2 regions of the Acidovorax bellezanensis genome follow, and region 1 is predicted to be linked to the other one. Evidence: predicted binding sites of a transcription regulator. Region 1 holds the regulator's gene; the other holds the start of a gene.

Region 1 (3,524 bases):
GCCAATGACCAGGCGCTGCACGCGCAACAGGCGCGCGAGCGGGCCCAGACCCTGAGCCAGCGCCAGCAGTCCCATGCCGCGGAGCTGGCACGCAAGCAGAGCACGGAAGTCGAGCGCCGCACGGCCGCGCGCGAGCGCAACGAGGCCAAGCAGCGCCAGGCGCAAGAACACAAGGAACGTCAACAGGCCAAGGCCAAGGCCCAGGAGCAGTCGGACCGGAAAAAGCCGGCACCCCTGCCGCTGCCAGGCCCGGCCACGGTGTCGCCCTAGGGCGCCCGGAAGACGGGGCGGTGCCAGGCCGATTTACAGCGCCTGGATCTTGATGATCGCCAGGGACAGGTTGTCGCCCGCGCCACAGGCACGCAGACGGGCCTGCTGGACCAGGCATTCGGCCGCTTCACGTGGCGGCAGCGCCTGCAGTAACTGCGCCAGTTCGTCGGCATCGAAATAGTGCCAGAGGCCGTCGCTGCAGGCCAGCAGCGTGCTGCCGGGCGCGAGCTTGGCGATATGGTGAGCCGTCGCCGGGGGAGCGGAAGATGACCCCAGGCAGCCGACCAGCACATTGGACTGCGGGTGGTTATGGGCCTGGGCTTCGGTCAGCTCGCCACGGTCGACCAGGGCCTGCACATAGGAGTGGTCCCGGGTCCGGTGCAGCAGCTGTGCGTCCTGGAAATGGTAAATCCGTGAATCGCCGGAATGCACCCAGTGGCATTCTCCGCTGGGCTGGACGATGAAGGCGGCCAGCGTGCTGTGCGGCTCCTGCTCCGCGGCGATGGCCGTCAGCCGGATCACCGTATGCGCTTCATGCACCATGGTCTGCAGCAAAACGGCGGGGTCATCGTGGGCGGGATCGTAGCGCTCGAACAGCTGCTGGCAGGTGAGCATGACCTGATCCGAGGCCTTGCGCCCGCCGCTGAGTCCGCCCATGCCATCGGCGATCACGCCCAGCACGCAGCCATGGATGCGTGCATGGGCAATCAGCAAGACCTGGTCTTGCTGATAGGGCCGGTCGCCCCGGTGAAGGCCAGTCGAGGCGAGAAGGCGAAAAGACGGAGGCATGGAACAATGCGGCCCGTAATGAAGATGGCAGTAACTGCGTGCCAACAGTGTACGCGCATGTTTCCTTCCTGCCTGACCCGTGTGCGACGCCCGCCAAAGGTTCAGCGGCTGGCGAACTCGTTGACGGCCATGCGGTTCAGCGCGGCGCAGACATCGGCCATGCGTCCGGACATCAGGAGCCGACTGCCCTGGCTGCTGGTTTCGTTGCGCAGTATGCGCACGCGGCCCTGGGGGCTGCTGATCAGCGCAGGTTGGCGTAGACCGGGGCGCGCGGCGGTGGCGCCGTTGGCGCACAGCAGCGCAGGGCTGTCCATGCGCTGACGGGCAACGCATGCCCGTTGGGGCAGACTGCCGAAGGCGTCCGCGGCGGGGGAGAACTGGGCAAACAGCCCGTCGTTTTGGGCGTGGCGCGAGAAAGGCAGGGCCTGCAAAGAAAATTGCATGTGATAACTCCAGCAAAGGTACTTGAGCGGCCGTAGCCGTGCTTCGGCTGGGGGCAGCCGAGAGTTGCAGTGCAGAGACCGGCAGGACCCTGCGGGGGGGGGAAAGTGCGCCTGTTACATGAACAGGCTGTTGCGTATCAGGCCTACGGCCAGGCCTTCAATGGCAAAAGGCTCGTCGGGCTTGACGTGGATGATGGGGTAGTCGGGGTTTTCGGGCAGCAGTTCAATGCCGGTGCGCGTGCGGCGCAGGCGCTTGACGGTGACTTCATCGCCCAGGCGCGCGACTACAATCTGGCCGTCGCGGGCTTCACTGCTGGCCTGTACGGCAAGCAAGTCGCCGTCCATGATGCCGGCATCGCGCATGGACATGCCGCGCACCTTGAGCAGATAGTCGGGTTTGGCCTGGAACAGGCCGGGCTCCACCGCATAGGTCTTGTCGATGTGCTCTTGCGCCAGAATGGGCGAGCCGGCGGCCACGCGACCGATCAGGGGCAGCACCAGCGAAGCCATCGCGGCCAGCGGCGATGCAAAACTCGCACCCCGCGAGGCATTGATGTTGCGCACCGTGTCGTGGCACAGGCGGATGCCGCGTGAAGTGCCGCTGACCAGTTCGATCACACCTTTGCGGGCCAGGGCTTTCAAATGCTCCTCGGCGGCGTTGGCTGAGCGAAAGCCCAGCGTACCGGCGATTTCGGCGCGGGTCGGGGGCGCGCCGGTGCGCTCGATGGCAGACTGGATCAAATCCAGAATTTGCTGCTGTCGCGGTGTGAGCTTGGGATGATCGAGCATGGCAGTCCTTGTGCAGATGACAGCTGGCGAAAGCCATCTGTTCTTTTATACAGTGACTGTATTTTTCACCAGTTTTCAAGGAGCCGCAAGTGGGTAAGGCAAAAAATGTGGTGATATTGGCCACAGGGGGCACGATTGCGGGCACGGCGGCCCATTCTTCGCAGTCCGTGGGCTATACGGCAGCGCAATTGGGCGTGGAGCAGTTGCTGGCGGCCGTGCCGGATCTGGCCCAGGTGGCTGGCGGCGGCCTGATCTCCGAGCAGGTGGCCCAGCTCGACAGCAAGGACATGGATGGGCCCACCTGGCGGCATCTGGCGCTGCGCTGCGCGCATTGGCAGGCGCAGGAGGATGTGGCGGCGGTCGTCATCACCCACGGAACCGACACGCTGGAAGAAACCGCCTGGTTCTTGCACGAAGTGCTGCCGGTGTCGACCAAGCCCGTGGTGCTGACCTGCGCCATGCGCCCGGCCACGGCCTTGCTGGCCGATGGGCCGCAGAACCTGCGCGATGCCGTGGCCTGTGCGGTCGATGCCAAGGCATGCGGGGTGCTGGTGGTGGCCGCGGGTCAGGTGCACGGTGCGCGCGCGGTGCGCAAGCAGCACCCTTATCGGCTGGATGCGTTTTCTTCGGGCGAGCAGGGGCCTTTGGGGTGGATGGAAGAGGGCCGGGTGCGCTGGCAGCAGCCCGCGGACATGGGTGGTGCACAGGGCGGGTGTCTGGAGCTGTTGCCGGCTGCGGGCGACTGGCCCTGGGTCGAGCTGGTCAGCAGCCATGCGGGCTGCAACGGCCGCGCCGTCGACGCCCTGGTGGCCCAGGGCGTGCAGGGACTGGTGGTGGCGGCGACGGGCAATGGCACGCTGCACCACGCGCTGGAAGCAGCTTTGCAGCGCGCAATGCGCGCAGGCGTGCCCGTGTGGCTAGGCACACGTTGCAGCGAAGGTCAGTTGGTGGGCTCGCCGGAAACGGCAAGCACCGAGGCCTTGCAGCCCCGGCCGGTGACGCTGTCGCCTGTGAAGGCGCGCATCAGCCTGCAGTTGGCGCTTATCAGCGATCTATAGCGATTGCACAGTCCGCAGCCTCTGCAACCGGTGCGTCCCGACGCAGGGGCACCGAGCAAGGGCCGCCCCGCAGCGACGGTGCCGTCCCCCTCCCGCGAAGCGAGAGAGGGGGAAGCGGCGAAGCCGCACAGGGGGTGCTTTAGTTCTCCAGAGCCGCGAAAGCGCGCGCCGTGAT
Region 2 (3,524 bases), on a different contig from region 1:
CAGGGCCAGTCGGGTGGACGCGCCCTTGTGGGCCGGGTCGGGAATCAGCGAGCGGCTTTCCTGCCCCATGGGCTCGACTTCGGCGGCGAGCAGTTCCAGGTCGCCGGCGGGTGCGAGCAATTCCACCTTGGCCAGGTGCTCCGTCAGCAGGCGCGCAAGGTGCTCCACGTTCTGGGTCGGCTCGGCCGTGCGAATCGTCAGTTCGCCGCCCTTGCCCGCATCCCGCGAACGCATGCTGTCGTGGCACCAGCGCAGCGTGAACGCCGTGGCACCGAGCTGGCGCGCCCGGAGCCAGCCGGCCATCATCAGCAACAGGCGCCGGGCGCCGAACAGCAGCGCCGGCGCCATCTCCACCCGCGACATCAGTTCCAGGCGCGCATGAAAAGTCTCGGGCAGCATCTCCCAGGCATAGGTCTCCGGGCGCAGGCCATAGGCCTGGTCCATGGCTTCCAGCAAGGCTTTGTCAAAGCGGCGCGCGATGCCGCCGCGTGGCAGCGCCCGCACCTGGCCCAGCGTGCGGCAGCCCACGCGGGCCAGCGTCGCCTGGTGGCGCGCGACGGCGCTGAGGCGTTCCAGCGGCAAGCTGTCGAGCAGCTGCTGCAGCGGATGGGCCAAACCATCGGCCAGCCCCTGGCGCGCGATGGCCAGCGCCGCCAGCCCGGTCGCAGCCCAGGCCAGGTGCACGCCCAGCTCCCGGGCCCCGGCTTCGACGAGCGCGTGCAGGTCTTCGGCGCCACCGAACAGCCTCAGGCTCGCTTCAAGCTCCAGCAGCACCGCCTCCTCGACCACCGCCACGCGCGGCGTGAACTGCAGGGCCCAGGCGGCGAGGGACTGGAGATCAATGGGCGATGCGGAGTCGGGGCACTGTGGGGGTAAGAGCGCGGCCCAATGCATGGCGCACCTCCTCTGGCTGCAGCCCTGGCGCTGGCAAGTCGTGCAGCCGGGGGGGAATGTAGGCGTTCAGATTGCCGGGAATCGCCTTGAGGTGCAGCACCTCCTCGGCGATCGCGCCACGGCGCTTGCGGATACGCAGGTCAATGTCCCAGCCCGCACCCAGAGCGACCGACACGCGCAGCGGCGCCGGCGATGCGTCGCGCAAAGCCGTTTCCGGGCGGATCAGGAAAACCGGTGCATCGCAGTGCAGCGCATGCACTTGCAGCCGCCGGATCTGCTCGGGCCGGGCCTGGGGCAGCCAGGCCAGCACCGCGCCGGCGGCGTCGGATTTGATCAGCTGCTCCGTGACCCACAGGCGGTCCGCCGGCCCCTTGGCGTCGATCCAGACCAGTTGCTCCGGTGCCAGCCCCAGCTGGGCCAGCCCCATGGCGTGGGGCGACTTGGGTGGCGCGACCAGATAGATGCGGCAGTTCTTGTCGGCCAGAAAGGCCGGCAGCGCAGGCCCCAGCAGCCGCCATTCGCACAACGCGGCCTGGGCCAGCAGCAGCTCGCTCAGGCCCTGGGTGGACCAGCCGCCGCCCGGCAGCGCCGCGTCCAGCACGGCGAAGCCCGTGGACAGCGTGCGCCCTGCCGAGCTGGCGACTTCCGTGCCGCGCCACAGGGCTTGCGCCATATGGGCAGGCAGCCGCCCGCAGTCAAAGCCGGTGGGCGTGGGGGGTTGAGGTTGGAGTGCGGCGGCCATGGCAAGTACTGTATTTAATCACAGTATACGAGCCAACCTCCCGTTTTGCATCCGGGTATTGCGCTGTGGGGCTAATGTTTTTCGCATGCCGGCGATCACCGCAGGGGGGCCTGCGAGAGCTGCAAGGCCGCCGCCCAGTCATTGCGATCCACCGGCCCTCGTCGCATGCTGGGCGCACCGGGCGGCCAGCACTTCGCCCATACGCTCCATCAACTCGGCGACAGGCCCGGTGTTTTCCCAGGCATAGATGGCGACCGATATCGCCGGCTCCGCCGGCAACCGCATGCATCGCCGGACGCGGTAGCCGGCGGTCGCGCTCAGGGGCAGCAGCGACAGGCCCAGTCCGGCCTCCACCGCGACCAGCACGTTGTGCAGGCTGTTGCCCGTGAATGCGATGTAGCTGCGCAGCTGCTCCTGCTCCATGCGCTCGAACATCGCCTCGCGGTACAGGCCGCCCTGCGGGAAGGCGACCAAGGCCAGGGGCTGGGACCATGCCTGCGGGGCATCCACGCTTTCGAACCAGGCCAGGGCTTCCGGAAAGCTGGCACGGCAATCCGGGCTGGCCACAGGCTCCTTGGCGATGACGATGTCGAATTCGCCGGCCCGGTAGCGCGCGGTGAGATCACGGCTCAAGCCGGCGGTGACGTCCAGGTGGATTTCGCGGTGGCGCTGAGTGAAGCTGCCAAAGACTTCGGCCATGGCACGGCTGACCAGATCCTCGGGAATGCCCATGCGGATGGACACCGTACCGGCCGGATCGGCCAGCGCCGATGCCGCTTCCTCTTGCAGGGCCAGGATTCTTCGGGCGTAGCCCAGCAGCCGCTCTCCTGCCACCGTGGGTTGGATCGGTCTGGCCGCGCGATCGACCAAGGTCTGGCCCACCGCCTCCTCCAGCCGGGCGAGCTGCTGGCTGATGGTGGATTGCGTCATGTGCAGACGTTGCGCCGCGAGCGAGAAGCTGTGCGTGTCGACGATGGCGATGAAGGAGCGCAGCAGGCGAGGGTCGAGCATGGGTTCTGGCGTGGAGTCCGCGGTGCGGCGGGATGGCATTCAGAAAATGAATAACTTTCATCTTAATATTTAATTTTTCAATGCCATGCGATGTCCCTATATTGGTGCACTCCGCGCCCTGCCCGCACCGCCCGAGAACGCGTGCAACCACCCTGAAAGCCCCCCATGACCAACGAAGACCGTTACCTGCGGCAAGCCATCGCGCTGGCGCGCGCCAATATCGAGCAGGGCGGCCGCCCTTTCGGCGCGGTCGTGGTGCGCGATGACGCGGTCATCGCCACCGGCGTCAACGAAATCCACGCCACCAACGACCCCACCGCCCATGCCGAATTGACGGCCCTGCGCGCCGCCAGCCGCCATCTCGGCTCGCCCGACCTGAGCGGTTGCAGCGTCTATGCCAGCGGCCATCCATGCCCCATGTGCATGGCCGCGATGCACATGGCCGGCGTGCGCAAGGTCGCCTACGCCTATGGCAACGAGGACGGCGCCCCATTCGGCCTGTCCACGGCCGCCGTCTACGAGGATCTGGCCAAGCCCTTCGCCGAGCAGTCCATGGCGATATGCCATCTGCCCGTGCGCATGCCGGACCATCCCGACCTGTACGCCGAATGGGCGCAGGCACGCAGCAAGCAGGCCTAGACCGGTGCACCCCAAGGATTCCAGCGCCCCCGCCCTGTTGCTCACGGCCGTGGCCCTCGTCGCGCTCAACCTCAGGCCCTTCATCGCCGGCATCGGGCCGCTGGCCGCCGATATCGGACGGGACACCGGTCTGGGCCTGCAGGGCATGGCGCTGCTGACCTTGGTGCCCATGCTGCTGATGGGCGCGTTTGCCTTTGCGGGCCCCCTGCTGCAGGCCCGCATGGGCGCACGGCGCGCC

What was found. The regulator LexA, encoded in region 1, represses DNA repair genes until DNA is damaged. The targets are predictions, from matches to a motif close to ACTGTATNNNNATACAGT.
Region 2: imuA (translesion DNA synthesis-associated protein ImuA) is a predicted target of LexA. The motif match lies at 1,644-1,661, and genes of this name have one in related genera.

Annotation. Positions count from the first base shown of each region.
Region 1 covers NZ_JAODYH010000014.1:158,643-162,166, reverse strand. Annotated here, with positions in the region: gene N0K08_RS20705 (hypothetical protein) at 1-270, shown strand, start outside; gene N0K08_RS20700 (PP2C family protein-serine/threonine phosphatase) at 304-1,059, opposite strand; gene N0K08_RS20695 (hypothetical protein) at 1,161-1,502, opposite strand; gene lexA (transcriptional repressor LexA) at 1,617-2,291, opposite strand; gene N0K08_RS20685 (asparaginase) at 2,381-3,349, shown strand; gene adk (adenylate kinase) at 3,489-3,524, opposite strand, start outside.
Region 2 covers NZ_JAODYH010000011.1:16,974-20,497, forward strand. Annotated here, with positions in the region: gene N0K08_RS18680 (Y-family DNA polymerase) at 1-894, opposite strand, end outside; gene imuA (translesion DNA synthesis-associated protein ImuA) at 839-1,636, opposite strand; gene N0K08_RS18690 (LysR family transcriptional regulator) at 1,775-2,686, opposite strand; gene N0K08_RS18695 (nucleoside deaminase) at 2,813-3,286, shown strand; gene N0K08_RS18700 (cyanate transporter) at 3,291-3,524, shown strand, end outside.